DNA from 3 places in the Micromonospora sp. NPDC023956 genome. Region 2 is predicted to be linked to each of the others. Evidence: riboswitches for the same ligand, from Rfam matches in the RefSeq annotation. Region 2 holds a riboswitch; each other region holds the start of a gene.
The links. Region 2 has a riboswitch for cyclic di-AMP ahead of AB0F58_RS10080 (hypothetical protein). Riboswitches for the same ligand answer to the same signal wherever they lie in the genome.

Region 1 (10,519 bases), on a different contig from region 2:
CCGGACCCTGCTGATCACCCTCTTCGCCCGCTACATGCGACCGCTGATCGAAGCCGGACGGCTCTACGCCGCGATGCCGCCCCTCCACAAGATCACCACGAGGGGGCGCAGCCCGCAGACCGTCTACACCTACACCCAGGCCGAGATGGAGGCGACGGTCCGCAAGCTGGAGAAGGCCGGCAAGCAGATCGTCACCCCGATCCCCCGGTTCAAGGGCCTCGGCGAGATGGACGCCGACGAACTCTGGGAGACCACGATGAACCCGGCCAGCCGGTCGGTCCGACGGATCACCCTGGAGGACGTCGACGCCGCCGAGCGGATCCTGGACCTGCTCATGGGGGAGAAGGTCGAGCCGCGCCGGAACTGGCTGATCGAGTCCGCCGACCGCGTCGACCGCGACGCGATCGACGCCTGACCACCCCTGTCACGGGAGAGAGCGCAACCATGGCACGCCGCAAGGAAACCCGCGACAAGGTCGACCTGTCCGCGTTCGACCGGGCCGGTGCCCGGGTCTTCGACAACCCGCTGGTCACCGAGGTCTCCGACTCCTACCTGGAGTACGCGTTCTCGGTCATCCACTCCCGCGCCCTGCCGGACGCCCGGGACGGCCTGAAGCCCGTGCACCGCCGGATCCTCTACGCCATGCACGAGTCCGGGTTCCGCCCGGACCGGGCACACGTCAAGTCCGCCCGGGTGGTCGGTGACGTGATGGGTCGCTACCACCCGCACGGCGACACCGCCATCTACGACGCGATGGTCCGGCTCGCCCAGGACTTCTCGCTCAACGTGCCCCTCATCGACGGGCATGGGAACTTCGGCAGCCCGGACGACGGCCCGGCCGCCGCGCGCTACACCGAGGCCCGGATGTCCCGCGAGGCGATGCTGCTCGTCGGTGAACTGGGCGAGGAGACCGTCGACGTCGAGCCGAACTACGACGGCTCGCTGACCCAGCCCACCGTGCTGCCGGCCGCCTTCCCGAACCTGCTGGTCAACGGCGCGTCCGGGATCGCGGTCGGGATGGCGACCAACATGATCCCGCACAACCTGGGCGAGGTGGTCGCGGCGGCCCGCTGGCTGATCCGGCACCCGGACGCCACGCTCGACAAGCTCATGGAGTTCGTCCCCGGCCCGGACCTGCCCACCGGCGGCCTGCTGCTCGGTCTGGACGAGGTCCGCCGGGCGTACGAGACCGGGCGGGGCGTGGTGCGGATGCGCGGCCGGGTGGAGATCGGTCCGGTGGAGGGCAGCCGGGGCCGGCAGGCGATCACCGTGGTCGAGCTGCCGTACGGCGTCGGCGCGGAGAAGGTCATCGCGGCGATCACCAACGAGGTGACGAAGACCAAGCGGCTGACCGGCATCGCCGACGTCAAGGACCTCACCGACCGGGAGAGCGGCACCCGGCTGGTCGTCGAGTGCAAGGTCGGGGTCAACCCGCAGGCGCTCCTGGCCGACCTCTACCGGCTCACCCCGCTGGAGCAGTCCTTCGGCGTCAACAACCTCGTCCTGGTCGACGGGCAGCCACGGACCCTCGGGCTCAAGGCCCTGCTGGAGGTCTTCCTCGCCCACCGGTACGAGGTGGTGACCCGGCGCACCTCGTACCGGCGGCGTCGGCGCGAGGAGCGGCTGCACCTGGTCGACGGCCTGCTCGTCGCCCTGCTCGACATCGACCGGGTGGTGCGGCTGATCCGGGAGAGCGAGGACGCCCAGGCCGCCAAGGACGGCCTGATGAGCCGGTTCGGCCTCTCCGAGATCCAGGCCACCTACATCCTGGACACCCCGCTGCGCCGGCTGACGAAGTACGACCGGCTGGAGTTGGAGGCCGAGCAGGAGAAGCTGCGCGGTGAGATCGCCGAGCTGTCCCGGATCCTCGACGACGAGAAGGTGCTCCGGAAGCTGGTCTCCGACGAGTTGGGCGCGGTGGCGAAGCAGTTCGGGACGCCGCGCCGGACGGTCCTGGTCGACGGCGACCTGAAGGAGGTCCTGGCGGCCTCCGTGCCGGCCGGGCCGCTGGAGGTCGCCGACGACCCGTGCCAGGTGATCCTCTCCGCCACCGGGCTGATCGCCCGGACCGCGGCCGAGTCGGAGGAGGCCGCCGAGGGGCGCGGGCGGCGGGGCCGGGTCAGGCACGACGCGGTACGCGCGCTCGTGCACTCCACCGCCCGGGGCCGGGTGCTCGTGGTGACCAGCGCCGGCCGGGCGTTCAAGGTCGACGTGCTGCCGCTGCCCGTCCTGCCCGAGCAGTCCGGCACGGTCTCGCTCAGCGGCGGGATGTCCGTCGCCGAACTGGTGCCGCTGGCGGCGGGGGAGTCGGTGGTCGCGCTGGCTCCGCTCGGCCCGACCGCCGAGGGGTCGCCGGGCCTGGCCCTGGGCACCCGGCAGGGGGTGGTCAAGGTCTGTGCCCCGGAGTGGCCGGTCCGGTCGGACGAGTTCGAGGTGATCTCCCTGCGCGAGGGGGACGAGGTGGTCGGAGCGACCTGGCTGACCGACGGGGCGGAGGCGTTGACCTTCGTCACCTCGGAGGCGTCACTGCTGCGCTTCCCGGCCAACCTGGTCCGCCCGCAGGGCGTCCGGGGTGGCGGCATGGCCGGGATCAACCTGCCGGCCGGGGCGCGGGTGGTCTTCTTCAGCGCGGTGCGCACCGACGACGCGGTGCACGGGGAGCCGATGGTGGTCACCTCGACCGGGGCCACGGTCAAGGTGACGCCCTTCGCGGCGTACCCGGCCAAGGGGCGGGCGACCGGCGGCGTCCGCGCCCAGCGCTTCCTCAAGGGGGAGACGGACCTGGTCGTGGCCTGGGTCGGTCCCCGACCGGTGGGTTGCACCGCCACCGGTGAGCCGGTCGAGTTGCCGGCGGAGGACCCCCGCCGGGACGGTTCCGGCTTCGCGGTCATGCTCGGCCCCACCCTCCTGGGCCACCACCAGACCCGCGAGTGACCGTTCGCTCCGGGGCCCGGCCGACGTCCGGCCGGACCCCGGAGCGAACCGGGCGGGGGTCAGGTCGGGACGCGGGGGGCCCGCAGGCGGGCGACGCCGCGCATACCGTGGTACGTGACCAGGGCGGCGGCGGTGCCCAGGGCGATGCCGTTGAAGGAGAGGTCGCCGGCGGTGAGGGTGTAGTCGGCGGCTCCGACGATCAGGGCGACCGCGGCGGTGAAGAGGTTCACCGGGTCGTGGAAGTCGACCCGGTTCTCGATCCAGATCCGCGCGCCGAGGACGGCGATCAGCCCGTACAGGACGGTGGTCGCGCCGCCGAGCACCCCCGCCGGCACGGTCAGGATCAACGCCCCGAACTTCGGGCTGAGCCCGAGCAGCACCGCCGCCGCCCCGGCCACCCAGTACGCGGCGGTGGAGTAGACCCGGGTCGCCGCCATCACGCCGATGTTCTCCGCGTACGTGGTGGTGCCGGAGCCGCCGGCCGAGCCGGCGAGCACGGTGGCGATCCCGTCACCGAGGAACGCCCGCCCCATGTCCCGGTCCAGGTTGCGGCCGGTCATCGCGGCGACCGCCTTCACGTGGCCGGCGTTCTCCGCGATCAGCACCAGGATCACCGGGATGACCAGCACCGCCGCGCGGAGGCTGAAGCTGGGCGCGTGGAACTCGGGCAGCCCCACCCAGGCGGCCTCGCGCAGCCGGGTCAGGGTGGCGGTGTCGAGCCCGCCCGTCGCGGCGGCGAACAGCCAACCGACCACCACGCCGAGCAGGATGGACAGTCGGCCCGGGAAGCCCCGGAAGGCCACCGTGGTGAGCAGGATCGCGGCCAGGGTGACCACCGCGACCAGCGGCTGCGCCTTGACGCCGGTGCCGCTGCCGTTACCGTCCCAGGCCACCGGAGCGAGGTTGAGCCCGATCAGCGCGACGATCGTGCCGGTCACCGCCGGGGGCATCAGCGCGTCGATCCACCGGGTGCCGGCCACCTGGACGATCAGGCCGACCAGCGCCAGTGCCGCCCCCGCGATCACGATGCCACCGAGCGCCGGGCCGATGTCCCCGCCGGCCTTCGCGGCGAGCACCGGTGCGATGAAGGCGAACGAGGAGCCGAGGTACGACGGCAGCCGGTTGCCGGTGATCAGCAGGAACAGCAGGGTGCCCAGACCGGAGAAGAACAGTGTGGTGGCCGGCGGGAAGCCGGTGATCAGCGGCACCGTGAAGGTGGCCCCGAACATCGCCACCACGTGCTGCACGCCGATGCCGACCGTGCGCGGCCAGGAGAGGCGTTCGTCCGGGGCGACCACGTCGCCGGGGCGTACCGTCCGGCCGTCGCCGTGCAGCCGCCAGGGCGCCCGGCGCGGTGTACTGGTGGGCGTCCGGTCGGGGGGTGGGGTCATGGCGCACTGCCCTTCACGTCGGCGGGACCTGCTGGGGCGGCGGTGACCCTGGACGTTTCTAGCAGAGTGCCGGTGGGGGCAGGTCCGCCGGACCTGCCCGCCGGCGGCGCGGACCCGGTCCGCGGGGTGGCTCAGGCGACGCCGGAGGGGCGGAACTGCACGCTGACCCGGGGGCCGACCGGGCGGCTGGTCTTCGGGACGGCGTGTTCCCAGGTGCGCTGGCAGGAACCGCCCATCACGACCAGGTCGCCGTGGCCGAGCGGGAAGCGTGGGCCGGTCCCGCCGCCGCGCGGCCGCAGCAGCAGTGGGCGGGGGGTGCCGAACGAGACGATCGCCACCATGGTGTCCGCGTGGGCGCCCCGACCGATGGTGTCGCCGTGCCAGGCGACGCTGTCCTTGCCGGACCGGTAGAGGCACATGCCGGCGGTGACGAACTCCTCGCCCAGTTCGGCGGCGTAGTGCCGGTTGAGGGCGGCGCGGGCGTCGGTCAGCACGGGGTGGGGGAGCGGCCGGCCGGCGGCGTACCAGCAGAGGAGCCGGGGCACGTCGACCTCGCTGTCGTACATCCGGCGGCGCTCGGCCCGCCAGGGCACCTCGTGCAGCAGGGCGGCGAGCACCGGATCGGAGCCGCGCACCCAGCCGGGTAGGTGGTCGACCCACGCGCCCCGGCCCAGCTCGTGCCGGCGTACCCGGCCGGCCAGCGGCTCCAGGGCGGGGCCCTGGTCGGTGAGGTCCAGCATCGAGGGCTGGTACGCGAGGTCGGCCACCCGGCCGAGCCTACCGTCTCTCGTACACGCGTACGAGACGCGGGCGGTCGGGGTAGGGTGCCCGGCGGGGTGGCGCCGACCGGTTCCGCCCGTTGTGACCAATCCCGGCGTACGCCGGCCGACCGACGGGAGAACCGCATGCCGATCCGCGAGCCGTATCCGCGGGCGGTGTCATGACCAGCCTCACCCCGACGGCCGGGGTCGACCGGTCCCGGTCCCGCCTGCCCTCCCTGACCGGGTTGCGGTGGATCGCGGCGATGCTGGTCTTCGGCTTCCACGTCGGGACGATGCGGATCATCGTCGAGCCGGAGTTCAAGGCCGTGGTGGACCGGCTGTTCACCCTGGGCCTCTCCGGGGTGCAGTTCTTCTTCGTCCTCAGCGGCTTCGTGCTGGTCTGGTCGGCCCGTCCGCAGGACACGAGGTGGGGGTTCTGGCGCCGCCGGCTGGCCAAGATCTACCCGAACCACCTGCTGATGTGGGCGGTGGTGCTGCTGGTCGGGATCTGGTTCGCCGACCCGGTCAACCCCTCGGCGGCGGTGCAGAACCTCCTGCTCGTACAGGCCTGGAACCCCACCCCCGGCTACTTCTACAGCATGAACACGGTGAGCTGGTCGCTCTCCTGTGAGCTGTTCTTCTATGTCTGTCTGCCGTTCGTGCTGCCGGCCCTGCGCCGGACGCCGTCGTGGGCGCTCTGGGCGGTCGTGGCGGCGGTGCCGCTGGTGATCCTCGCCCTCTGGCCGGGTCAGCTCCTGGTGCCGGAGGAGAGTCGGTGGTGGTTCACCCAGATCTTCCCGCTGGTCCGCTCCACCGAGTTCTGGATGGGCGTCGCCGCGGCCGAGCTGATGCGGCGCGGCCACTGGCGCGGCCCCGGGCTGCCCCTGGCCAGCCTGATCTTCCTGGTCACCTGGGTGGTGGCCGGGGAGTGGATCCGCGCGGAGCTGTGGGCGGCGCTGCTGTCGGCGGTGTACATCCTGGTGATCACCTCGGCGGCCCGGGCCGACGTCCGTGGTCTGCCGTCGCCGTGGCGCTCCCGGCCGCTGGTCTGGCTCGGCGAGGTTTCCTTCGCCTTCTACCTGGTGCACGTCTTCGTGATGGTCACCATCCTCCGACTCACCGGCGACCACGGAGTCGGCTTCACCGGCTGGACGGGTCCGCTGGTGGCGGTCGGCTTCCTGCTGCTGAACCTCCTGCTGGCGTGGCTGCTGTACCGGTGGGTGGAGACCCCGATGATGCGTCTGCTCGCCCCGGGCCGACGGCGTCCCCCCGCCCCGACCGGTCCCGCCCCGGTGGGCGGGCAGCCGGCGGTCGCCCCGCCCCGGCAGCGGGTGGCCGACGGGGCCGCCCGGGGCGGGCACGCCGCCGCCCCCGTCGACGACCGGGCGCCGGAATCCGACCGGACCGTGGCGACCGGCGCGGGTGGGCCGAGCCTGCGCGAGGGACCGCCGGACCGCCCCTCGGGCGGTGCGCGGACCGCAGGCGTGACCGGATCGTGACGTGACCCGGGGCACGCTCTGCCCCCGCCGCACCTTCGGCCCGCTCGTCCCGATCCGCGCCGAATGGGGCGGCCGGGTTGTGCCGGTGCCGTCCGGAAATCGCCTGCTGGTGCCCGGAAAACGGGTCGTCCCATTGAGTGACGTCAGCCCGCCTCTGCGTCGAACTTCCGGGTCTGTGGAGTCGTTTGCCCAGCTCACGATGGTTGGCAGGGGTTTGCGACATCAGTAGTGTCGGCCCGTCTGGTGCGGTCGTAGGTCGCAAAGGGCGACACCGCGCCGGCCCGCCTAATCGTGTTCCACGAGCCGGGGACCCAGGTACGTCGGGGTGAATCCGCGGGGCTGACCCGTGGTAGGGCGATCTTCCCGCCCGAATCCGTCAGCTAACCCGGTAGGCGGTGTCGGAAGGAGTAGTTCGTGCTGCACGCCCCCGTTTCCCGGTTCCTCCACGGTGCCCAGGTGCCGCCGGCCCTCCCGTCGCGCCGCCGACACTGACTCCGGCGTACACCCGCAGACGCCGTCCGAGCGGGCACCCTTCGCCACCGTCGACCCCACGCACGGTCCGCCCTGCGTCGACCAGGTGCGCCGCTCTCCACCCCTGCCTTCTCGTGGAGGAATCCGTGAAGTACCCGGTCCCGCGACCGTTCAACCTGTTCCGAGCCCGCCGCTACCAGGTCGCCGCCTCGGCGACGGTGCTGGTGGCGGCGTCCACCGCCGGTGTCCTGCTCGTCGACGCCGACCCGCCCGCGCCGCGGCAGGAACCGGCCGCCGCCGCGGTCGAGCCGGACCGGTCGGCCGCCGCCTCCCGGCACCGGGACCGGGTCACCGCGTCCCCGGCCAGCCCGTCCGCCGTCGCCACCACCCCGCCGGCCAGGCGGTCCGCGTCACCCGCCGCCACCGCCTCGCCGAACCGGGACCTGACTGCCCGGCCCACCCCGCCGAAGCCACCCGCGTCGAAGGTGCTCGACATCCAGTACCAGGAGCAGAGCACCTTCTACTACTGCGGTCCGGCCGCCACCCGGATCGCGCTGACCGCCCGGAACATCGTCCGCAGCCAGGACGACCTCGCCGTCCGGCTCAACACCACGCAGTCCGGCACCAATTCCGCCGAGGACACCACCCGGGTCCTCAACGACCTCGTCGGCCGGGACGTCTACCGGACCCGGACGATCCCCGGTGGCGCGGCCACCCCGGCCCAGATGGACCGGCTCCAGGCGGACGTGGTCCGGACCGTCGGCAACGGGTACGCCGTCGTCCTCAACATCGCCGGTTCCGCCACCGACGTGGCCGGCGGCTGGCACTCCTACCCCGGCGGGCACTACCTGACCGTGGTCGGTTACCGGGACAACGGCCGGACCGTCCGGATCGCGGACCCGGCGAACGCCGCCGCCGGTTCGTACTGGATGACCACCATCAACCTGGCGCACTGGGCCGCCACCCGCGGCTACTCCGCCTGACCCGCGCGGGGAGCAACCGTCGCGGTGGCCGGAGGGGTTCCCTGCTCGGCAGCACCCGGTGACAGGGGACCCCTCCCGCCATCCCCGGCGGCGGGGCGGGCCGTCGGCACGGCGGCCGGCGCGAGGTGCGCCCGGGCGGCCGACAGGAACCCCTCGGCGTACGACTCGACCGGGAAGTCACCGAGGTAGTGGGTGCGCATCGCCCAGCGCGCCTCGGCCAGCGGGTCGGTGCCGAGCAGCCGCTCCAGCACGTCGTCGACGTCGGCCAGGTCCCGGCGCAGCACGTAGCCGGAGCGGGCCAGCGGGAAGCGCTCGGTGAACGCGTCGCCGTCGGCGCCCATGTCGGTCACCGCGTACGGCTTGCCGGAGTAGAGGTAGTCGGAGATCACCCCGGAGACGTCCGAAATTAGCGCGTCGGAGCGGTTGACGCAGTCGACGAGGCTCATCGCCCGGCTGGCGTCGGTGCCCCAGACGTGCTGCCGGCCGGTGCGGGAACGGTCCGCCGCGAGCAGTTCCGCCACCCGGGCGAGCTGCCGCGCCGACTCCGGGTTCTGGGCGGTGTACGGGTGGGCCCGCAGGATCACCGTCGCCCCCCGGGCCAGCAGCCGGCCGACCAGCGCCTCGGCGACCGGCAGCGAGCAGTAGTTGGCGTCCGCGTGGTGCCCGGTCCAGGTGGGGGTGTACAGCACGGTCGGCCGGGCCGGCATCGGCACCGGCGGACGGCGCACCCCGATCGCCTCCACCTGGGGGCGACCGACGATGACGAACTTCTCCGCCGGGATCTGCACCCCGGCGCGGGCGTACCGGTCGACGGCGGCCTGGCCGGCCACGAAGTTCCGGTCGAAGATCGCGGAGACCGGGTTGGCGCTCGGGGCCTTGTCGCTGTCGCCGTGGTGGATCTGGATGTGGGTGAGCTGGGTGAACCGGATGCAGTGCGCGTTCTTCGCGCCGTGGTTGACGTAGAACGCCACCCGCAGGCTGGGCACCAGCGCCTCGTCGATCGCCTTCAGCGTCGGGCAGTACACCACCGGTGCACCGGTCGCCGCCGCGATCGGGGCCAGGAACTCCGGTTCGCGCAGCAGCACCAGGAACGGCCGACCGATCCGTTCCAGGTACGGCAGCCACATGGTGACCTGGTACTCCGAGCCGGGCGGGGCGGAGAAGTAGAGCAGGAACTCCGGCTGGTGCCGGGCCAGCGCGCGGGCCACCGGGCTGGCCGCCGTCGACGGGCGGAACCGCCGTCGGGCCAGGCGCAGCCCGACCATCCCGGCGAGCCCTCCGACGAGCAGGCTGACCAGCAGGGCGTACCAGGTGGGCAGGGCGAGGAGCGCGCCGAGCGCGACCGCGCCGAGCAGCACCGGGACCGCCGCGCCGACGTGGCCGGTGGTCAGTCCGGGCCGGACCGGCAGGTTGGCGGTGCGGATCTCCAGCCCGCCGGCCACCCGCAGCGGTCCGTCGAGCAGCACCAGCGCGAGCAGCACCAGCGCGGTGGCCACCAGGGCGGGGTCGAAGCCGGCGTCGTGGCGGCGGGCGTACCCGACCAGGATGCCGGCGGCGACCAGGACGGACTCGGCGGCCACGTCCGCGCCCGGCCGGATCCGGCGCTCCCACGCCCCGGCGGCCAGCGCGGCGACCGCGAGCACCAGGCCGGGCACGGTGGCCCCGGTGAGCGCGACCAGGAGGAAGGCCAGGACCGCCAGGCCCACGGTGAGGCAGCGGGCGAGCAGTTTCCGGACCAGGGTGCCACGCATCTCGCTGACTCTCCTGCCTGTCGCGTGGATGTGGGTTCAGCGGGTGGCCGGCGCGACCGGGGCGGCCGGCCCGGCCTGGGCCGGCACCGCCGGCTCGTCGGTCGAGCGGCGGACGTCGATGACCTGGCCGGTGAGGTCGGACAGGAGCACGTCGAGTGAGGCGCGGGCCACCGTCGCCGCGGCGAGCAGGGTGTGTTCCGGCTCCGCGCCGAACGCCCGGGTACGCATCGGGGTGGCGGTGCGTTCCGGGTTGACGCAGTTGACCCGGACGCCGAACTCGGCCCACTCGTCGGCGAGGGCCTGGGTGAGGTTGACCAGGGCCGCCTTGGTCGCCGAGTAGAGCGCGTACCGGGCCCGGCCCCGGGTGTACGAGCTGGAGGTGTAGAGCAGCAACTGGCCCCGGGTCTGCCGCAGGTACGGCAGCGCGTGCCGGGCGACGGTCACCGGCCCGACGAAGTTGACCTGGAGGAGGCGGTCGATGGTCGCCTCGTCCATCTCGGCCAGGGCGCCCTTCTCCAGGATTCCGGCGGTGACCACCACGTGGTCGATCCGGCCGGTGGCCTCGAACGCGGTGCGGAGCGCGGCCTGGACGTCGGCGTCCCGCTCCACGTGGGTGCCGGTGGTGGAGCGGCTGACCGGGAAGACCTGTGCGCCGTAGCGGCGGGCCAGTTCGGCCACTTCGTGACCGATGCCGTAGCTGCCGCCGAAGATCACCAACGTCCGGCCGGT
Region 2 (10,519 bases):
ACCTGGGTCAGCTTCGACAAGAGCACCGGTACGGCCGGCTCCGCGACCCAGACCATCTACGTCGGGGTGGCGGACAAGCAGAACCCGGTCTACCGGAGCACCAACGGGGGGACCAACTGGGAGCGGATTCCCGGTCAGCCGACCGGGTACCTCGCCCACAAGGGGGTGGTGGACCACGTCGGCGGTCACCTCTACCTCGCCACCAGCGACACCGGCGGTCCGTACGACGGGGCCAAGGGTGACGTCTGGAAGTTCACCCGGGCCACCGGCGCGTGGACGCAGATCAGCCCGATCCCGTCGAGCAGCACCGACGCGTACTTCGGCTACTCCGGGCTGACCATCGACCGGCAGCAGCCGAACACCCTCATGGTGGCGACGCAGATCTCCTGGTGGCCGGACGCGATCTTCTGGCGGAGCACCGACGGCGGCGCGACGTGGAGCCGGATCTGGGAGTTCACCAGCTACCCCAACCGCAGCAAGAAGTACACCATGGACATCAGCACGGTGCCGTGGCTGGACTTCGGGGTGAACCCGAACCCGCCGGAGGAGACCCCCAAGCTGGGCTGGATGAACGAGTCGGTGGAGATCGACCCGCACGACTCGAACCGGTTCCTGTACGGCACCGGCGCGACCATCTACGGCAGCACCGACCTGACCAAGTGGGACACCGGCGGCACGTTCACCATCCGGCCCGTGGTCAAGGGGCTCGAGGAGACCGCCGTCCTCGACCTGGTCAGCCCGCCGAGCGGCGCGCCGCTGGTCAGCGCCCTGGGCGACATCGGCGGCTTCCGGCACACCGACCTGACCGCCGTGCCGGGCAAGATGTTCACCCAGCCGGTCTTCACCAGCACCACCAGCCTCGACTTCGCCGAGAGCAAGCCGGCGGTCATGGTGCGGGCCGGCAACTTCGCCGACGCCGACCGCCCCAACGACAGCCACGTCGCGTTCTCCACCGACGGCGGCGCGAACTGGTTCCAGGGCAGCGAGCCGGGCGGGGTCAACAACGGCGGCACGGTCGCCGCGGCGGCCGACGGCAGCCGCTTCGTCTGGGCCCCGGGCGACGCCGGCCAGCAGGTCGTCCACTCGGTCGGCTTCGGGACCTCGTGGACCGCGTCGACCGGCATCCCGGCCAACGCGACCGTCGAGTCCGACCGGGTCAACCCGAACAAGTTCTACGGCTTCAGCGGCGGCAAGTTCTACGTCAGCACCAACGGTGGGGTCAGCTTCACCGCCACCGCCGCGACCGGGCTGCCCGCCACCGGCAACGTCAAGTTCAAGGCCCTGCCCGGCAAGGAGGGCGAACTCTGGCTCGCCGGTGCGGGCGGCCTGTGGCGCTCCACCAACTCCGGAGCCAGCTTCACGAAGTCGGCCGGCGTCAGCACCTCCGGTAACGTCGGCTTCGGCAAGGCGGCCCCCGGGCAGACCTACCCGGCGCTCTACCTGTTCGGCACGGTCGACGGCCAGCACGGCGTCTTCCGGTCCGACAACGTCGGCGCGACCTGGGTCCGGATCAACGACGACAAGCACCAGTACGGCAACGCGGGTGAGGCGCTCACCGGTGACCCGCGCGTCTACGGCCGGGTGTACCTGGGCACCAACGGCCGGGGCATCCTGGTCGCCGACCGGCTGGGCCCCGACCCGACCACCCCGCCGCCCGGCACCACCCCGCCCCCGACGACCCCGCCCCCGACCACGCCTCCGCCGACGACCCCGCCGCTCACCACGCCCCCGCCGACCACCCCGCCGCCCACCACGCCGCCGCCCACCGGGACGGGCTGCACGGCCACGTACAAGGTGACCGGCTCCTGGCAGGGCGGCTTCCAGGGCGAGGTGACCGTCCGCAACGCCGGCACCACCGCGATCGCCGGCTGGACGGTGGGCTGGACGTTCCCGAACGGCCAACAGATCAGTCAGCTCTGGGGCGGCCAGCACACCCAGAGCGGCGCGTCGGTCTCCGTCCGGGACCTCGGCTGGAACGGCGCGCTCGCCGCCGGTGCCAGCACCAACGTCGGCTTCCTCGCGAGCTGGACCGGAGCGAACGGGGTGCCCGCGGCGCTCACCTGCACCGCCCGCTGACCCGACGACCGGCCCGAGTCGGGCCACCCGGACGGAACGCGCTCCGGGTGGCCCGGCCGACGGCCGACGGCTCCACCAGGAGTCGGGCCGTCCGCCGTACGATCAGGCCCGCTGACGACTGAGGGGTGGGTCGATGAACCAGACCAGGACCGCGTACCTGACCGCAGCCCGCTCGGCGGTGGCCCTGCTCGCCGAACCGGTGGTGGCCCGGCGCTGGGCCGAGCCGAGCGCGCTCGACGGGCTCCGGGTGGGTGGCCTCGCGGCGCATCTCGGCGCACAGGTCCTCCGGGTGCCGACGGTGCTCGACCAGCCGGTCCCGTCGGAGGAGCCGATCGACCTGCTGACCCACTTCGGCCGGGTGCCGTGGGTCCACGCCGGGCCGGACGCGGAGGCCAACGTGGCCGTCCGGCGGATCGGGGCCAGCGCGGCGGAAGCCGGGCCGGCGCCGCTGCTGGCGCAGGTCTCGGCAGCGCTGGACGGGGTGGCCCCGGCGCTGGCCGACGCTCCGGCCGACCGGGTGGTGGCGGTGCCACCCGGCGGCTGGGCGCTGACCCTCGACGACTATCTGGTGACCCGGCTGGTGGAGATCGCCGTGCACTCCGACGACCTGGCGGTCAGCCTCGGAATCGACCCGCCCGAGCTGCCGGCCGAGGTGATCGACCCGGTGCTCGGCCTGCTCACCCGGCTCGCCGTCCGGCGGCACGGGCAACCGGCGGTGCTGCGGGCGCTGTCCCGGGCGGAGCGGGCCCCGGCCGACATCACCGCCATCTGACCGCGCCGCGAACAGCGCGAACCCCTGGTCACCACCGCGGTGGCCAGGGGTTCGACGGTTCGGGCCGGCTCAGGTGTCCAGGTTGGCCGGCGAGTTGGGGCGGTCGACGTCGACGAACTCGATGTCGTCCGCCTCCCGGTCGGCCCGGCCACCGACGGCACGTGCCGCCGATCCGGCCGCCCAGCCGATCGCCGCCCCGGCGAGGGCGGCGCCGATGAGCAGCGCCCAGGGCAGGGCGGGTCGGCGGCCGGCGAGCGCGTCGAAAGCGAGCACCGCCCGGCGGCGGGCCTGCTCGGCGGCGCCGCCGACCAGGTCGCCCGCGTCGTCGGCGAAGGTCAGACCGTTGCGTCGGGCGGACCGGGCGGTGTCGCGCACACTGTCGCCGGCCGATTCGACTGCGGACGTCAGGTGTCGCCACGCCTGGTCCGCGATCCGCTCGGGCTTGCTGCGGCGTTCCAGCAGGGTGGATCCGATCATCCTGATTACCTCCTCGGGGTACCGGCGGTCACAGCGGACCACGGCGTCGGGCCGGCGCGAAATGGCGCCCACCCGTCCGCCACGTCGCCCGTTCGGGTGAACGGCCCGGCCGGGCGGGATACCACGTGCCCCGTCCGGCGTCCGGGCAAACCAGGTCGGTGATGTCGATCACCGGCGGCGCGGACCGTCACCGGGCGTGATCGGCGGCCCGGTCGCCCGGGTCAGCGCAGCGTCACCACCGCGACGCCGCGGGCGAAGTCGTCGTCGTCATCGTCGTCGTCATCGCCCGCACCACCGAAGCCGCAGGCCAGCACGAGGGCGAGGAGGGCGCCCACGCCCGCCAGTCCGAGCAGTCTCTTGATCATCTATGGCTCCCTGGTCGATGTCGGTCGGTTCCGTGGGGCTGATGCTAGGCAGGCCGGTCAATGCCGGGGTCGGGTGGACCCTACCGGTCGGGCACGCCAGGACGGACGGATGTGCGCCGCCCCGACAAGCGCCCGCTAACCTTGGTCGTGGTGCGCGAAGATCCGCGACCGGGTTTCCCGGGGGGAAGGAGAACCGGAAATGGGCGACTTGTCGCTCCTGATCCGTGAATTGCTCATCCCCGGGGGTGGCGACCGAGGCTGTCGGAGGAATACTCTCGGTCGCGGCCCGCGTACTGATGAGGCGCCCGGAGACGGGCGAGTGGAGGTGCTCGCGTGAGCCTGTCGATCGTGAAGTCGGTCCTGTCCGGTGGCGTCATCGAGATCGCCCCGCGCGGCGAGATCGACGTCGACACCGCGTACGAGGTGCGCGAAGCCGTCGTCGAGGTGCTCGCCAAGGGGCGTCCGACGCGGATCGAACTGAACATGAGGCTGGTGACCTTCATCGACTCGGTCGGCATCAGCGCGATGGTCGCCGGCTTCCAGACCGCCGAGGTGAGCGGCGTCAAGTTGGTCGTCACCGAGCCCAGCCGGTTCGTCCACCGGCAGCTCTGGGTGACCGGGCTGCTCGGCCTCTTCGGCGCGCCGGAGCCGTACTTCGCCGGGGCCGCCGCCGCGCCCCAGCCCGAGGTGCTGCCCGGCGCCTGACCGCCCCGCGCGGCCGGGTCAGACCGGTCGCCAATCCTCACCGCTCAGTCCGGCCAGGTTCACGTCGGTCACCTCGGTGACCGCCCGGATCGCGGTCACGCAGGCGTACCCCTCGGCGAGCCAGAACAGGTCGGTGCCCGGCTGCACCGCCTGCCCCGGTTCCTCGAGGGAGGTACGGACGAACCCGTGCCCCGCCTCGGCGACCGTCATCTGCACCTGACCGAACGTGGCCAGGGACGCCCGGCGTACCCCCCGGAGCCGCTCGTACGGCAGGTCCGGGGAGTTGACGTTGAGCACGCTCTCCACCGGGCCGGCGGTCAGCCGGGGCAGCAGGTCCAGGGCCACCTGGGCGGCCGTGGACCAGTGCCGTTCGGTGTCGCGTACCCGGGCGGCCGGGTGCACCGCCGCGCCGCCGCTGCCGGCGGTGGCGTCGGCGGTCGAGAGCACGTCCAGCGAGACCGCCATCGCCCGGCACCCGTTGGCGGCGGCGGTGAACGCCGCGCCGACCGTGCCCGAGTGCAGCACCGCCCGGCCGGCGTTCGCGCCCCGGTTGATCCCGGACAGCACCAGCGACGGCGGCGGGCCGAACGCGCCGTGCACGGCGATCAGGACGATGAAACCGGGGGAGCCGCCGACCCCGTACACCGGCACGTCCGGCAGTTCGGGCAACGGGTGGTCGCGGACCACCACGTGTCCCTCGCGCTCCAACGCGGTCATCGAGGCGCTGGTGCCGCTCGCCTCCTCCAGCGGGGCCGCCACCACCACGTCCAGCCCACGCTCGACCGCCGCCTGGGCGAGCCGGGCCAGTCCCGGCGCGGCGACGCCGTCGTCGTTGGTGACCAGTACCCGCAGGCTCATCGTCCGGCCGCCCGGTCGGCCAGCTCCTCCGGGGTGGTCCGTTCCTGCGGGCGGTTGCCCGCCGGAACCAGCCGCACCCGTTCCACCAAACCGGCGATCGAGTCGAGACGCCCGGTGCCCAGGCCGTGCCGGGTGACGTTCAACGCCCCGGCCGCCGCGCCGGTACGGATCGCGGTGCGGATGTCGCCGCCGCCAGCGAGGACGGCGGCCACCCCGGCGGTCATCGAGTCGCCCGCGCCACGGGGGTCGGCCGCCTCCAGCCGGGGCATGACGACCTCCAGGACCTCCCCGTCGACCAGGGCGAACGCCGGCTGGTCCGCCCGGCTCACCACCACCGTCTCGGCCCCGGCGGCGTGCAGGTCGTACAGGGCGCGGGTCAGCTCGTCCTCGTCCGCCGAGCGGGCCCGGCCGTCGCGGAGCAGTTCCTCGTGACTGACCTTCAGGAAGAACAGCCCGCCGGCGAGCACCGCGTCGAGGTGCTCGCCGGAGAGGTCGGCGACCACCCGGCCGCCGTTCGCGGCGAGGTCGGCGGCGAACCGCCGGTAGAGGTCGGGCGGGACGATCGACGGCTCACCGGGGCCGCTGAGCACGCTGACCGGGGCGCGCAGTCCCTCGCCGAGCGCCAGGTTGTACAGCTCGTCCAGCTCGTGCCGGGTCAGCGGGCGACCGGGGACGTCGGCGACCTCGTGCCGGGCCCCGTTCCGCCGGTCGTGCACGTACCCACCGCTGGCGGTGTCCCGCAGCACCCGCTTGAGCCGTACCCCCTCGGTGACCAGCAGGGGTTCCAGTACCTGGCCGATCTCGCCGCCGAGGCTGGCGCAGAGCACCACGGGCACCCCGAGCGACATGATCATGCGGGCCTGCCAGACCCCCTGGCCGCCCGGGTGCAGGTGCAGCTCGGTCTCGGCGCTCGGTTGGTCAACGGTGACCGTCAGCACGGGTGCCGGCGCGAAGACCATCACGTACCCGTCGGGGCCGTCCATGGGTGTCCGCCTCTCCTCCGCTCGCCGGAGGGTTCCCCTCCCGGCGCCGCTCATGCGACCCCTTCCGGGGGGTTCGGTGGAGGCTTCCGTCCGGCCGACGACGGCCGACGGCCCGTCACCCCGGACGGGGTGACGGGCCGCGCGGGGTGGCTCAGTAGACCGACAGGTGGACGTGGTTGGTGTGGTCGCTGGACGGGTCGCCGTTGGCCCCGCTGTACGACTTCCACCCGCTGCTGGGCAGCCAGATCTGCCGGTACCAGATGACGTAGAGCACGCCGAGCCGGCTGGCGTTGTTCTTGAAGTACGCCGCCAGGTTGTCGCCGTACGTCCGGTCACCGCCGGTGGCGTCGCCGCCGAAGCCGGTCTTCTGGGCGGCGAAGTCGCAGGCCCGGCCCTTGGGGTGTTCACCGGACCCGCCGGAGCGGTAGCAGGAGACGTAGCGGGTGAAGCCGGCGGCCTTGGCCTGGTTGAGCGCGTGCAGCGTGCGCGGGGTGATGCAGCCGTTGGCGGGCGTCGGGTCGTTGACGCTGCACGACTCGGACGGCCAGGAGCCGTCGGAGTTGCGTGGCGCCGGCTTCGCCGTGGTCGACCGGGACGAGTCGCTGCCCCCGCTGGGGCGGGTGGCCGCCGTCTTGCGGTTGGAGACCACCAGCGCCTGCTCGGCCTGCTGCTTGCGCTTCTCCATCACCGCGACCTGCTTGCGCTGCTCGGCGATCTCCCGGTTCAGCGCCGTCCGGGCCCGGTTGGCCTGCTCGCGGGTGGCCAGCAGGCCGCGCAGTTCGCGGTCCTCGTTGGCGGCGACCGCGTCCAGTGCGGCGACCCGGTCCATGAAGTGTTCCGGCGAGCCGCTGGTCAACAGTGCCGAGGCCGGCCCGAGTCGGCCGGTCCGGTACGCGAGCCCGGCGATCACGCCGACCTTCTCGTCGCGGACCGCCAGTTCCTTCTCGGTGGCGGCGAGTTGTTGGTTGATCTTCTGCTGGCGGGCGACCGACTTCGCGAGCGCGTCCTTCGCGTCGAGCCACCCCTTGCTGGCCGCCTCGAGTTGGGCGCGCAGTGCGGGGGTGCCTCCCTCGGGGTCGTCGCCGGGAGCTCGGGCCGTCAGCGGGGGCGCCGCCGCGGCGGGTGCCACCGTGACCGGGCCGGCCGCGACGCCGAGGGCGAGTGTCGCGGCGATCAGTGCCGCCATCCGGGCGGCGGTACGTCGTACGGGTGCCACTACTGGCATGCACATGTCCTTCCGTCAGCCGCCGACCGGGTTAGCTGACGGGTTCGGGACGGAAGATCCCTACCGCTCACGCGGATGCACCCCAAGGACGTGGTTCCCCGGCTCGCCGTCACGGCGATTAGGCGGCGGTCCCCGCAGGCGCCGGAGGGCGCCGCCCGGCGGTGACCGGGTCCGAGACTACCGAAGCCGGTGTCCCAGGGGCAGCGGCGGCCACACCACTCTCACCAGATGACACCGGTATATCCGACATAGGCGGACAATACACTCCCAGATTTAAGTCTGTCCTAATTACCACTCGACCCGGCCGCAGACGCCCGGCGACTCGCCGGGTTCGACCTGGAGGGTGGCGTGGTCGATGTGGAAGTCCTCGTGCAGCGCGGTCCGCGCGGCGGCGAGCACGCTGCCGACCTCGGCCGCCGGATCCGTGGTCAGGTGGGCCGAGGCGACCTCCATCCCGGAGGTGAGCGTCCAGAGGTGCAGGTCGTGCACCTCGACCACGCCCGGCACCGCGCTCAGCCGGTCGCGTACCGCGTCGACCTGGAGGTGCTCCGGCGCGGCCTGGACCAGGATGCGCAGCGCCGCCCGCCCCAACCGCCAGGTACGCGGCAGGATGAAGACCCCGATCGCCACCGCGACCAGCGGGTCGGCCCACCACCAGTCGGTGAGCACGATGACCACCGCGGCGGCGATCACGCCGACCGAGCCGAGCAGGTCGGCCACCACCTCCAGGTACGCCCCGCGCAGGTTGATGCTCTCCTTCGCGCCCTCGCGCAGCAGCGCGAAGGCGGCCAGGTTCGCCAGCAGCCCGAGCACCGCCACCACCAGCATCGGGCCGGTGGTCACCTCGGGCGGGTCGTCGAACCGGCGCACCGCCTCGACGAGCACGTAGACCGCGACCCCGGAGAGGAGGACGGCGTTGGCCAGGGCGGCGAGCACCTCCAGCCGGTAGAGGCCGAAGGTGCGCTGCGGATCCCGGCCGGCCCGCCGGGCGGCGGTGATCGCGGCCAGCGCCATGCCGATGCCGAGCACGTCGGTGAACATGTGGCCGGCGTCAGAGAGCAGGGCCAACGAGCCGGTGCCGAGGGCGGTCACCGCCTCGACCACCATCAGGGTGGCGAGCAGGCCGAACGCGGCCCAGAGCCGGCCGGTGTGCCGTTGCGCGGCGTGTGCGATCCCGCCGTGGTGGTCATGACCTGCGCCCACGCCCCCACCCTCCGTTCCCCGTCCGGTCCGGACCCAATGTATGTTCACATCGCTATGTGTGCAAGTGACTGTGGGTCGCGCGTCCACGACGGAAGCGGCCGGCCGCCTCGTCGGGCGGCCGGCCGGGCGAGAACGGGTGGGTCAGTCGACCGGGTCGATGGTGGTGAGCCGCTGAGTGGCCCGGGAGAGCGCCACGTAGAGCGTCCGCACGCCGGAACCCGGATCGGCCCGGATCTCGCCCGGGGCGACCAGCGCCACGCCGTCGTACTCCATGCCCTTGGCCTGGAGGCTGGTCACCACCTGGAGGCGCGGCGAGTCCAGGTCGGCCAGCCAACCGGCCACCTCGTCCCGGCGGGGCACCGGCGTGATCACGCCCACCGTCCCGGCCACCTCGGCCAGCAGCGCGGCGACCGCCTCGACCGTCCGGGCCGCCAGCTGCGTCGCCGGCACGGTCAGCGCCACCGGGTGCACGCCGGTGGAGCGGACCGCCGTCGGCAGCGGCAGGTCCGGGTGGACCGTGCGGATCTCGGCCGCCGCCACCGCGAAGATCTCCGCCGAGTTGCGGTAGTTCGTGGTCAGCGTGAACTCGTGCCGCCGGCGCCGACCGACGGCCTGGTCGCGGGCCCGGGACAGCTCCACCGGGTCGCCGGTCCAGGCGGTCTGCGCCGGGTCACCGACCACCGTCCAGGACGCCAGCCGACCCCGTCGGCCGAGCATCCGCCACTGCATCGGTGACACGTCCTGCGCCTCGTCGACCACCACGTGCGCGTAGTCGCGGTAGTCGGCCGGGCGTTCCCGGGCCGCCGCGCGCTGGGCGCGCTGCCGCTCGCCGAAGGTGCTCAGCTCACGGACCCCACCGGCGAGCTGGAACGGGTCGCGCCGGCGCCGGGCGGGCTTCATCGGCTGACCGAGCAGCGCGTCCAGCTCGTCCAGGAGCGCGATGTCGGCGATGGTCAGCCCGTCGCGGTCCAGCGTCCGCCAGGCGGCCGTCAACGCGCGGATCTCCGCGCCGGAGAGGAGCCCCCCGGCGTACGCGCGCAGTCGCTCCGGACGGGCCAGCCAGCCGAGCACGTGCCGCGGGTGCAGGCGCGGCCACCACGCCTTGAGGAACTCGCGGAACTCCGCCCGGTCGGCCAGTTCGTCCTCGAAGGCCCGCTGCCCGGGTAGGCCGGACAGCCCGATCCGGCGGGCCTGCGCCCAGAGCGCGGCGAAGATCCCGTCGAAGCCGGCCCGGCGCACCTCGTTGCGGCGGGCGCCCCGGGGCAGCGCCCGGGTGCGGATGGTGTCCAGCTCGGAGCGGGTCAGCCGGAGCAACTGCCCCCGGTAGAGCAGGCGCAGCTCGTCCGGACCGTCCGGGACGGCGTCGTGCGCCGCGCGTTCCAGCACCCGCCGCATCCGCAGCGAACCCTTGACCGCCGCCACGTCCGGCGGGTCGGTGCGGGTGGCGGTCATGCCGGGAAAGAGGGAGCCGAGCGAGTGCAGGGTGGCCGTCTCCTCGCCGAGGGACGGCAGCACCGAGGCGATGTACTCGACGAAGACCGTCGACGGGCCGACCACCAGGATCCCGCCCCCGGCGTACCGGCTGCGGTCGGAGTAGAGCAGGTACGCCGCCCGGTGCAGGGCCACCGCGGTCTTGCCGGTGCCCGGTCCGCCGGAGACGATGGTCACGCCCGAGCCGGGGGAGCGGATCGCCTCGTCCTGCTCCCGCTGGATGGTCGCCACGATGTCCCGCATGCCCCGCCCGGTGGCCCGGGAGAGGGTGGCCAGCAGCGCGCCGTCGCCGACCACCGGCATCTCCGGCGGGGCCGCCGCCGGGTCGAGCAGGTCGTCCTCGATCCGGGTGACCCGCTCGGCC
Region 3 (10,519 bases), on a different contig from region 2:
TGCTCGCTGGCCGCCTCCAGCGCGCCGGCCAGGCGCAGCAGCTCGTCGGCGTCCTCACCGTCCGCCGCGAACACGTCGACCAGGGTCATCCTCCCGGTGGTGACGGTGCCGGTCTTGTCCAGCACGACGGTGTCCACCCGCCGGGTCGACTCCAGCACCTCCGGTCCCTTGATCAGGATGCCGAGCTGCGCGCCCCGGCCGGTGCCGACCAACAGGGCGGTCGGCGTGGCCAGGCCGAGCGCACACGGGCAGGCGATGATCAGCACCGCCACGGCGGCGGTGAAGGCGGCGGTCAGGCCGGCGTCGCGGCCGAGCCAGTAACCGAGGGTGCCGACCGCGAGCGCGATCACGACCGGGACGAACACCCCGGAGATCCGGTCGGCCAGCCGCTGTACGGCGGCCTTTCCGGTCTGCGCCTGCTCCACCAGCTTCGCCATCTGGGCGAGTTGGGTGTCCCCGCCGACCCGGGTGGCGGTGACCACCAGCCGGCCGCCCGCGTTGACGGTCGCGCCGACCACGGCGTCGCCCGGTCCCACCTCGACCGGCACCGACTCGCCGGTGAGCATGCTGGCGTCGACCGCCGAGGTGCCCTCGGCCACCACGCCGTCGGTGGCGACCTTCTCGCCGGGCCGGACCACGAACCGGTCCCCCACCGCGAGCTGGTCGACCGGGATCCGGACCTCCGTGCCGTCCCGCAGCACGGCGACGTCCTTCGCGCCCATCTCGAGCAGGGCACGCAGGGCCGCACCGGCGGTGCGCTTCGCGCGCGCCTCGAAGTAGCGCCCGGCGAGGATGAACGTGGTCACCCCGGCCGCCGCCTCCAGGTAGATGTTGCCGGCCCCGTCACTGCGGGCGATGTCGAAGGTGAACGGGTGGGTCATCCCCGGCGTCCCGGCGGCGCCGAGGAAGAGCGCCCAGAGCGACCAGCCGAACGCGGCGAGGGTGCCGAGTGAGATCAGGGTGTCCATGGTCGCCGCGCCGTGGCGCAGGTTGACCAGGGCGGCGCGGTGGAAGGGCAGCCCGCCGTAGACCACCACCGGAGCGGTGAGGGTCAGCGAGAGCCACTGCCAGTAGGTGAACTGCCAGGCCGGCACCATCGCCAGCAGCACCACCGGCACCGCCAGCACGGCCGACACCCAGAGCCGGGTACGCAGCCCGCGCAGCCCGTCCACCGGTTCGCCGGTCCCCTCCGGGCCGGCGGTCGGCGTGGGCGGGGCGGGCAGCGCGGCGGTGTAGCCGGTCTTCTCGACCGTGGCGATCAGATCCTGCGGCGTGACGGTGTCGGCGTACCGCACGCTCGCCTTCTCGGTGGCGTAGTTGACCGTGGCGGTGACGCCGTCCAGGCGGTTGAGCTTCTTCTCGATCCGGGAGGCGCAGGAGGCGCAGGTCATCCCGCCGATCGCCAGTTCGATCCGGTGGGGTGCCACCTGCAGTGGCCCAGCGGTGGACATGGGGTCCCTCCCGTTCAGTCGTGCGCGTGGTCGGATTGCCCGTTCAGTCGTGCGCGTGGTCGGATTGCCCGTTCAGTCGTGGGCGTGGTCGGATTGCCCGTTCAGTCGTGGGCGTGGTCGGACGCGCCGGCCACGACGGTGAACTCGGCTGTGCGGACCGTGTCGCCGTGCCGGAAGTCCAGGAAGAGGCGGTACGTCCCGGCGGACGGCACCTCGGCGCGGAAGCGCACCTCCGGGCCGGGACGGGTCCGCCCGTCACCGGGGGCACCCTGCGGGTGCACGTGCAGGTACGCCAGGTCACCCTGGCGCAGCGCCACCAGGTGCCCGTACGCGCCGAGGTAGGGCTGGAGATCGGTGACCGGTACGCCGTCGCGGTGCACGGTCAGGGTCAGCTCGTTGGTCCCACCGGGGCGCAGCTCGCCGGTGAGGTGGACGGTGTACCCGTCGACGGTGGCGGTGGCCGCCGGCGCGGGCAGCGCACGGGGTGCGAACGCGCCGGGGACCGCGACGTCGACCCCGAGGGTGAGTGGTTCCGCCCCGGTCGGGACGAAGTCGGCGAACGCCCGCCAACTCCCCGGCGCGCCCAGCGGGGAGACGATCCGCCAGGTCCCGTCCGGGTCCATCCTCGGGTGCACGTGCCGGAAGCCGGCGAGGTCCCGCCGGGCGACGACGAGGTGCATCCGTTTGTCGTGTGACTCGTCGAAGCCGGTGACCACGTGCCCGTCCGGCCCGGTGACACGGAAGGCGAACTCGCCGACCGGCGTGGAGACGGGGGTGAGCGCGTAGCCCCGGTCGGAGACCAGCAGACCGCCCGGCAGGTGGCTGTCGCCGCCGGTCGGTGCGTCCTCGGGTCCACCGCCGCCCGCGTCCTCGTGCCCGTCGCCGTGGCCGGACGGGGCCGCACTGCCGTCCGGACCGGCGGTGGGGTGCCCGGTGGTGGCGTGACCGCTCTCGGCGGGGGTGACGGGGCCGGTCACCTGCCCGGCCCCGTACGCCGCTCCGAGAACCGCCACGAGGCCGAGGGCGAACCCGCTCAGCTTCGTCGCGGTGTTCATGATCCGACGAGCTCGAATCCGGCCTCGTCGACCGCCGCGCGGACCGTCTCGGTCTCCAGCGGGGCGTCGCTGGTGACGGTGACCTGACCCGAGGCCAGGTCGACCTTGACGTCGGTGACACCGGCGACCGCTCCGAGCTCGCTGCTGACCGCGCTGACGCAGTGTCCGCAGGTCATTCCCTGGACCTGGTACGTCTTGGTGGCCATCGAAACTCCTCTCGACGATGGATACCCACCTGGGGTATCCCTACGACTGGACCGTAGCATACCCCTGGGGGGTAAGCTATCCTCGCTGCCATGAGCACACCCACACCGATCCGGGGATACACGGCCACCAAGGACCAGCTGCTCGCGCGGCTACGCCGGGTCGAGGGGCAGGTCCGGGGCATCGAGAAGATGGTCGACGAGGACCGGTACTGCATCGACGTGCTCACCCAGATCTCCGCCATCCAGGCCGCCCTGGACAAGGTCGCCCTCGGGCTGCTCGACGGCCACGCCCGGCACTGCATGCACGAGGGCGCCGCCGAGGGGCGCGCCGACGAGATGGCCACCGAGATGATGGCGGCGGTCGGCCGCCTGATGAAGCGCGGCTGAGCCCCGCACCCCCGACGCGACGCGGTACCGGGCCGCGCCGCGCCGCGCCGCTGCGCATCGCCGACACGGGGGTGTCCTGGTGCGGGGACACCGCCGTGTCGCCGAACCGGGGAAAGCGGTGGCGGGCGGGCCGGTGAGCAGGCTGCGAGCTGCGGCTTCGCACCCGGCAGAATGGTCCGGCCGGGGCAACCGCCCGCGTCAGGACCGCAGGGAGAAGGTATGGGCCACGACCACAGCCGTCCCGCCACCGCCGCGCCGCCGCGCGTCCGGCGTGTCCTGATCGCCACCGTGGTCCCGCTCTTCCTGGTGACCCTGGTCGCGGCGCTGGTGCTCTGGCCCCGGGACACCCCGTCGGTCGGCGGCGGCGAGGACGCGGCCCGCTACCACGGCACCGTGGCGCGGGTGGTGACCGAGCCCTGCCCGCCCGCCCCGGAGACCCCGGAGGGGACGACGGAGGGGCCGTGCGGCACCGTCACCGTGACCGTGGACACCGGGCCGGACGCCGGGCAACGGGTCGAGACGGCGCTGCCCACCGGACCGGGAGCACCGGCGGTGGAGGTCGGCGACGAGATCGTCCTGGTGGTGCTGACCGACCCGGCCGACCCGACGGTCAGCAGCTACAGCATCGCCGCCCACCAGCGGGGGCAACCGCTGATCTGGCTGGCCCTGGCGTTCGCCGTCGCCATCGTCGCCTTCGGCCGGTGGCGCGGCCTGGCCGCGCTCGGCGGGCTGGTGGCCAGCTTCGCCATCCTGCTCACCTTCGTGCTGCCCGGCATCAGCGCCGGACAGGCGCCGCTGCCGGTGGCGGTGACCGGTGCCGCGCTGATCATGTTCGTGGTGCTGTACCTGACCCACGGGGTCACCGCGCAGACCTCCGTCGCGGTCCTGGGCACCCTGGCCAGCCTGGTGCTGACCGGCATCCTCGGCAGCCTGGCGACCGCGTTCACCCACCTGACCGGGTACGGCTCCGAGGACGCCACCACGCTGTCGATGTTCCAGGCCGACGTCGACCTGCACGGACTGCTTCTCGCCGGCATCATCATCGGCTCCCTGGGCGTGCTGGACGACGTCACGGTCACCCAGGCCGCCACCGTCACCGAGCTGGCCCGCGCCAACCCCGACCTCACCCGGCTCCAGCTCTACCGGGCGGCCACCCGGGTCGGCCGGGCGCACATCGCCTCGACGGTCAACACGATCGTGCTCGCGTACGCGGGGGCGTCGCTGCCCCTGCTGCTGTTGCTGACCGCCGACACGCGTGGCATCAGCGAGATCGTGACCAGTGAGTTCCTCGCCCAGGAGATCGTCCGCAGCATCGTCGCGACGCTCGGACTGATCGCCGCCGTGCCGATCACCACCGGCCTGGCCGCCCTGGTGACCACCGCTGGCCGGAATCGTCCGCCGGCCCGCCGCCCGCCCCGGCCCGCCGGTGACCCGGACGAGGCCCTGGCCGCCCTCAGCAGCCCCCGTGCCGCCACCACCGGCGCCCCCGACGCCGCCCCGGCGACGGGCCGCCCGGGGAACACGGATTCGTCATGGTGAAACTCCACAGCGTAGCCGTCGGGCGCCTGATCTTGACAAATGTGACAGGAGTGACGGAATGCAATAAGGAAATAACGCTTTTGGTCGGGATCCGGGCGTAGAACCCCATGCCCACCGTCAGGTAACCTCGCTGCCGGTTACCGCCGAAGGCGCGCACCGGCGCCAGCGGTACCACCGCCTAATCGCCCACCGGCGAATCGGGGAACCAGGTTCATGGGGTGCATCCGCGTCAGCGGTAGGGGCCACTTCCGCCCCGAACCCGTCAGCTAACCCGGTCGGCGGTCGACGGAAGGGAACACTGTGACGGCACCCCTACGCCGCTGGCTGAAACCTGTCGTGGCCGTGCTCGCCGCCCTCGCCGTGGCCGCCGGGCCCGCGCCGGCGCTGGCGGAGCCGTCGAGCCCGTCGGGGCACGACGGCGAGCAGCCCAAGCTCCTCAACGAGGTCATCGAGGAGGCGAACCGCAGTTACACACAGGCCCAGGCGAAACTGGACGCCTCGAAGAAGCGCCAGCTCACCCTCGCCCTGGAGGTCCAGCGGGCGCAGAACGAGCTGAAGGCGCTCACCCCCCAGGTGGCCACCATCGCCGTGCGGTCCTACATGACCGGCCGGGTCGGCCCCGCCTCCATGCTGCTGGAGAGCGACACGCCCGACTCGTTCGTCAAGCGGGCCAGCGCGCTGGACGAGCTGAACATGGTCAACAACAGGAAGGTCGGCGCGGTCGCCGCCGCCCGGGACCAGGCGGAACGGGCCAAGAAGGCGCTCGACGCCGAGGTGCTGGAGCAGCAGAAGCAGGCCGACATCCTGAAGAAGCGCAAGCGCGAGGCGGAACGGTCGCTCGCCCTGGTCGGCGGCGTCGGGTTGACCGGTGGCCTGGTGGACGCCACCTCCCCGATCGCCCGGCCCGGCCCCGGGCGGGACAGCAACGGCAACTGGCGCCCGCAGGGCTGCACCGAGGACGACCCGACCACCGGTGGCTGCATCACCCCGCGCACCCTGCACATGTACAAGGAGGTCAAGCGGGCCGGCTTCGACATGTTCGTCGGGTGCTACCGACCGGGTGGGCCGTACGAGCACCCGAAGGGGCGGGCCTGCGACTGGTCGCTCCAGAAGTCGGGATTCAGTCGGTGGGACACCACCAAGGAACGGATGTACGGCAACAACCTCACCGCGTTCCTGGTCCGTAACGCCGACCGGCTCGGCATCTACTACGTGATCTGGAACAAGCAGATCTGGTTCCCGGCGACCAACTGGAGTTCGTACAGCGGACCCTCCGACCACACGGACCACGTCCACGTGTCGATGCTCTGATCCCCGCCACCGAACCGGGCCCCGCCTCCGAACCACCGGAGGCGGGGCCCGTTCGCGTGACCGGGCCGAGAAGCGGGTGGGGTGACCGGGCGGCAGCCCGCCGGGATCAGAGTCGCCGGGCCACCGTCCGGGCCACCTCGACCAGTTCCGCCCGCCCACCCCGGCGAGCGGAGACGAGGAGCACCCGCATCCGGGCACCCGACCGGAACGCCGCCGCGACCGTGCCGGTGTCGCCGTACCGGTCGTAGGCCGCCGCGTCGCCGAGGCCATCGACCGGCTCACCCGGACGGTCGTCGAGGGCCGCCCGGACGTTTGCCGACGCGCTGCCGCTGGCCGGTCCGACGGCGACCCTGACGGTGAGCACCGGCTCCCCGTCGGCGAGCAGCTCGCAGGTGTACGTCCGGACGCCCGGCACCGCGTCGACCGGCCGGCGCTCCTTCTTCCGGACCGCCGGCAGCTCCAGCAGGGCCCGGACGGTGGCCGTCTCGACCAGCCGGCAGGCCCCGGTGACCGGTGCCGGCACCCGCGTGCCGGGGGTGCTCCGGGCCGGCGACGAGGGCGCCAGCCAGCCGGTACGCACCGCCCCCTCGCCCGGCCCGCATCCGGTCAGGGGCAGCAGGATGGCCGTCGTCAGGGCCATGGCGAGGCCCTTCCGGCAGGTCGCGAGACTCATGGCCCGGTCCTCCGATCGCACACCGGCCGGGCCGCCCAGCGGGCGGGATCCGGCGGACGGCGTACGACGGCACGGGATCGGAAGGTCCGTCGTCCGCGTCCACCTCGAACGGCGTCCACAAAGGACGATCCGTTACAGCCGTGCCGGGACCGACGGTCGGGCCCTCCCAGCAGGACGGGGGCGACGGGTCAACAGGACCGATGGGTCAACAGGACCAGTGGGTCAGCAGGACCAGTGGGTCAGCAGGACCGGCGGGTCAGCACCGGGCCGAGGGCGCGACCGGGCCGGCGGCGAGGGCGACGTCCTCGGTGGCGGAGACCGAGCGGACCACCCGTACCTCGCCGGCAGCCAGTCGGTACGACATGCCGACCACCGCGCACCGCCCCTCCCGCACCGCCCGGTTCAGCGCCACCGAACGCTCCAGCAGCACCTCGACGGTGTGGTCGATGTGGATGTCGACGATCCCGTCGATGTCGTCGATCCCCTCCCGGGCGGCGTGGCGGAGGCTGGGCACCACCGCGCCGACCACCGCCCCCAGGTACCCGGGGGGCGTCGTCCCGGTGCCGTCGGCCTCCCGGGCGGCCTGGACCGCCCCGCAGGAGTCGTGGCCGAGGACGACCACCAGCGGGGTCTCCAGGACGCTCACCGCGTACTCGACACTGCCGAGCACCTCGGTGCCGACGATGTGCCCGGCGGTGCGGACGACGAAGAGGTCACCGAGGCCCCGGTCGAAGATGATCTCGGCGGCCAGTCGGGAGTCGGAACAGCCGAGCACGACGGCGAAGGGGTGCTGCCCGTCGGCGACCGCGGTCCGGTGGATGGCGTCCTGGTTGGGGTGCAGCGGGCTGCCGGTGACGAAGCGACGGTTGCCCGTCTGCAACTCGACCAGCGCCTGCGCGGGACTCGTCGGAGACTGCGGTGCACCGGAAACGGTCATGACTCCTCCACCCCTCCTGCGGGCCGGGGCCGCACACCCGAACGGCGGGGGAACACGGCTTGCCACCACCGTCACACGGAGCGCAAACTACGTCAAGGGATACGTGATATGGATTTCAGGTGTTGACAGCGGAGGGCGCGGCGGCGAATGCGAAGGGAGGGCCATAACATGACGGTCATGGCGACGACGCAGCGTGGGAGCGGGAGCCAGCGCAACTGGACCTTCCTCACGAACCACGCACACGTACTGCTCGCCATCGCCCGTAACCCCACCGCCCGGCTGCGCGACGTCGCCGACGAGGTGGGCGTCACCGAGCGGGCCGCGCAGGCGATCGTGGCCGACCTGGAGGCCGGGGGCTACCTCCAACGCACCCGGGTCGGTCGACGCAACGAGTACACGGTGAACCCCGCCGGGCGATTCCGGCACCCCGCCGAGGCGTACCAGCACGTGGGGGCCCTGCTCGCGCTCTTCACCGCGCCGAGCGACGAGCAGCCGGCCGCCGCCCCCTCCTGACCACCGTCGCGTCCTTTCTGGACGGAAGATGACGCCGCCGGACCACGGTGGATCCGGTCACACCACCGTCACCGGTGGGCGACCGGGCGGCCCGACCGTTAGGTTGGAACCGTGCAGCCGCCCGCCTTCGTCCGCCCGCTCGGGCCGACGATGCTGCGCGCCCTGCGCGTGCTGACCCGCCTGGCGCTGACCGCCCTGGTCCTGACGCTGACCTTCGGCGGGGCCACCGCCGCCCCGGCCGAGTCGGCGTTCCCGGCCTCGCCCCCGCTCCGGCCGGCCCCCACGGTCGGCGTCGGGCAGCCTGCCGTCCGGCCGGTCGTGGCGCCCGTGCCCGCCCGGTCCGTCGACGAGCACGCCGACGCCGCAGGGGCGCCGGTCCGCCGCGCCGACGACCCGGGCACCGCCCTCGCGGCGGTCACCACCCTGCTTCCGCCGCCGGCCGCCGACCCCGGACGGGGGTCTCCGGGCCGACGCGGCCCGCCCCCGGCCTGACCGACCGCCCACGACCGACCGGCCCCGGACGCTCCCGCAGCCCTCGACCGGTCGACGTCCGCCGTGGGCGGGGACTCCCGCCGGGCCGACGCGTCCGCGCCCGCCTGGACCGGGCACCCCCGTTCGAGTCCTGTCCCGTCCTCCCGTCACGAGGTGCTGGTGATGCAGACCGTCCTCTCCTCCGTCCTGCTCGACGTACCCCGGGCCGCCGTCATCTGGCTGGCCCTCCTCGGCGTCATCGTGGCCGTCGTCGCCACCCTGCTCGCCCGACCGGACCGGTTCCGCACGGGCCGCCGCATCCGGCAGGCCGTACTCCCCGCCGAGCTGGAGGTGACCCGGGAACGGCAGGACCTCGACCGGTACGCCGAGGAGGTGGCGGTCGCCGCCGAACGCGCCGCGCTGACCGCGGGACGCCAGCGGTCCGAGTGGCTCGCCGCCCAGGAGGCGGTCGAGGCGGCCTGGCAGGCGTACCAGGACGCCGAGGCGGGCCTGCGCCGCCTGGAGAGCGCCGCGGCCCTGCCCCTGCCGCACACTCCGCAGACCCCGGCCGAGTACGCCGACCGGGAGCGTTACCTGCACCGGACCGCGCTGGCCGCGTACTGGCGTCGGGAACTGTCGGAGGAACAGCTCAGCGACGTCTTCGCGCACCGCAACGGGTGGGACCCCCGGCGGCACCCGGTCGAGCAGGAACTGGTGCTGCGCCGGGCCGTCCGGGACCACCTGCTCGCCCGGCACCGGATCGCCGCCGACCGGGAGCGGACCGCGTGGCACGACGCGGAAGTGGCCGCCGCGTCCGCCCGGAGCCTGCGCGACGAGGCGTTCGCCGCCGCCGGACGCGAGCCCGAGACCTCCGACCTGCTCCCCCTGCCCGGTACGGAGCAACCGACGGTCGCCGCCAACCGGCCGGTCCGCCCGGAGTTCCACCAGGGGCGGGCCGCCGTCGCCTGACCACGGACCGGACATCGCCCCCGATCCGGGACGGTCGTGCCATGATCGCACTGACCGGAGGACAGGGGACGACATGCGCCAGCGGACCGGGGGCGGGCACCGGCTCGACCCGCACGACGAACGGGTCGCCGCGTTCTGCCGCGAACGGCACCTCGCGACCCTGACCACGCTGCGCCCGGACGGCACGCCGCACGTCGTACCGGTGGGGGTGACCTTCGACCCGGAGGCCGGCCTGGCCCGGGTGATCACCTCGGGGACGTCCCACAAGGCCCACCACGTCGCCGCTGCCGGCCCGCAGGGGGCACCGGTGGCGGTGTGCCAGGTCGACGGCCGGCGCTGGCTGACGATCGAGGGCCGGGCCGTGGTCCGTACCGACGCCCCGGCGGTGACCGAGGCGGAGCGCCGCTATGCCGAGCGGTACCGCCCGCCCCGGGTCAATCCCGCCCGGGTGGTCATCGAGATCACCGTCACCCGCCTCCTCGGGACCCTCTGACCCGCACAGCCGCCGCCGGACCCCGGCCGGGCAGGGGCGGAATGGTTGCCGGGGACGGGTCGTTGACATCTCCGTGAGCCCCTGGCAGGGGCAATTCTCCCTGGACAGTCGGACGTGGTTCGGTGCGGTGTCCGTGGCACCGGCCCCCGGCGCTGTCCGTGCCACCGACCCCCGGCGCGGACGTTCACCCCCGAAGGAGCTTCGACATGAACGGGATGCTGCGCAAGAGCATGCTGTCGGTGGCCGGGCTGGTGCTCACCGGCGGTGCGGTCTTCGGACCTGCCCTGCACGCCCAGGCCGCGCCCCCGCAGGCCGAACGGTTTCCGGGCCAGTCGCCCCGCGCCGACCAGAATGACCGGAACCGGCACGACCGGGGTGACCGCCGGGATGACCGGGACCGCCGGGACGACCGTCGCCGTGCGCGTACGGTCGGCGTCGAGTACCAGGCCCAGCCGAACTTCTACTACTGCGGCCCGGCCGCGACCCGGATCGCCCTGACCGCGGCCGGCAAGCG

Region 1: linked by a shared signal. The riboswitch ahead of AB0F58_RS12605 (C39 family peptidase) and the one ahead of AB0F58_RS10080 (hypothetical protein) in region 2 are both predicted to bind cyclic di-AMP.
Region 3: linked by a shared signal. The riboswitch ahead of AB0F58_RS03075 (hypothetical protein) and the one ahead of AB0F58_RS10080 (hypothetical protein) in region 2 are both predicted to bind cyclic di-AMP.

What each region holds. Positions count from the first base shown of each region.
Region 1 covers NZ_JBEZZN010000005.1:96,134-106,652, reverse strand. The annotation lists partial or broken gene AB0F58_RS12630 (DNA topoisomerase IV subunit B) at 1-415, shown strand, start outside; gene AB0F58_RS12625 (DNA topoisomerase IV subunit A) at 445-2,934, shown strand; gene AB0F58_RS12620 (solute carrier family 23 protein) at 2,994-4,325, opposite strand; gene AB0F58_RS12615 (alpha-ketoglutarate-dependent dioxygenase AlkB) at 4,457-5,092, opposite strand; gene AB0F58_RS12610 (acyltransferase) at 5,266-6,585, shown strand; cyclic di-AMP (ydaO/yuaA leader) riboswitch at 6,858-6,995, shown strand; gene AB0F58_RS12605 (C39 family peptidase) at 7,203-8,039, shown strand; gene AB0F58_RS12600 (CDP-glycerol glycerophosphotransferase family protein) at 8,027-9,790, opposite strand; gene AB0F58_RS12595 (bifunctional cytidylyltransferase/SDR family oxidoreductase) at 9,827-10,519, opposite strand, start outside.
Region 2 covers NZ_JBEZZN010000004.1:96,437-106,955, forward strand. The annotation lists gene AB0F58_RS10045 (cellulose binding domain-containing protein) at 1-2,076, shown strand, start outside; gene AB0F58_RS10050 (maleylpyruvate isomerase N-terminal domain-containing protein) at 2,210-2,848, shown strand; gene AB0F58_RS10055 (hypothetical protein) at 2,918-3,325, opposite strand; gene AB0F58_RS10060 (hypothetical protein) at 3,547-3,690, opposite strand; gene AB0F58_RS10065 (STAS domain-containing protein) at 4,024-4,395, shown strand; gene AB0F58_RS10070 (5'/3'-nucleotidase SurE) at 4,414-5,253, opposite strand; gene AB0F58_RS10075 (PfkB family carbohydrate kinase) at 5,250-6,236, opposite strand; gene AB0F58_RS10080 (hypothetical protein) at 6,388-7,461, opposite strand; cyclic di-AMP (ydaO/yuaA leader) riboswitch at 7,466-7,596, opposite strand; gene AB0F58_RS10085 (cation diffusion facilitator family transporter) at 7,750-8,664, opposite strand; gene AB0F58_RS10090 (AAA family ATPase) at 8,806-10,519, opposite strand, start outside.
Region 3 covers NZ_JBEZZN010000002.1:138,234-148,752, forward strand. The annotation lists gene AB0F58_RS03050 (heavy metal translocating P-type ATPase) at 1-1,451, opposite strand, end outside; gene AB0F58_RS03055 (hypothetical protein) at 1,553-2,506, opposite strand; gene AB0F58_RS03060 (cation transporter) at 2,503-2,712, opposite strand; gene AB0F58_RS03065 (metal-sensitive transcriptional regulator) at 2,803-3,099, shown strand; gene AB0F58_RS03070 (YibE/F family protein) at 3,319-4,638, shown strand; cyclic di-AMP (ydaO/yuaA leader) riboswitch at 4,804-4,935, shown strand; gene AB0F58_RS03075 (hypothetical protein) at 4,939-5,949, shown strand; gene AB0F58_RS03080 (hypothetical protein) at 6,056-6,622, opposite strand; gene AB0F58_RS03085 (carbonic anhydrase) at 6,879-7,559, opposite strand; gene AB0F58_RS03090 (helix-turn-helix domain-containing protein) at 7,728-8,072, shown strand; gene AB0F58_RS03095 (hypothetical protein) at 8,184-8,564, shown strand; gene AB0F58_RS03100 (hypothetical protein) at 8,727-9,512, shown strand; gene AB0F58_RS03105 (TIGR03618 family F420-dependent PPOX class oxidoreductase) at 9,586-10,005, shown strand; gene AB0F58_RS03110 (C39 family peptidase) at 10,212-10,519, shown strand, end outside.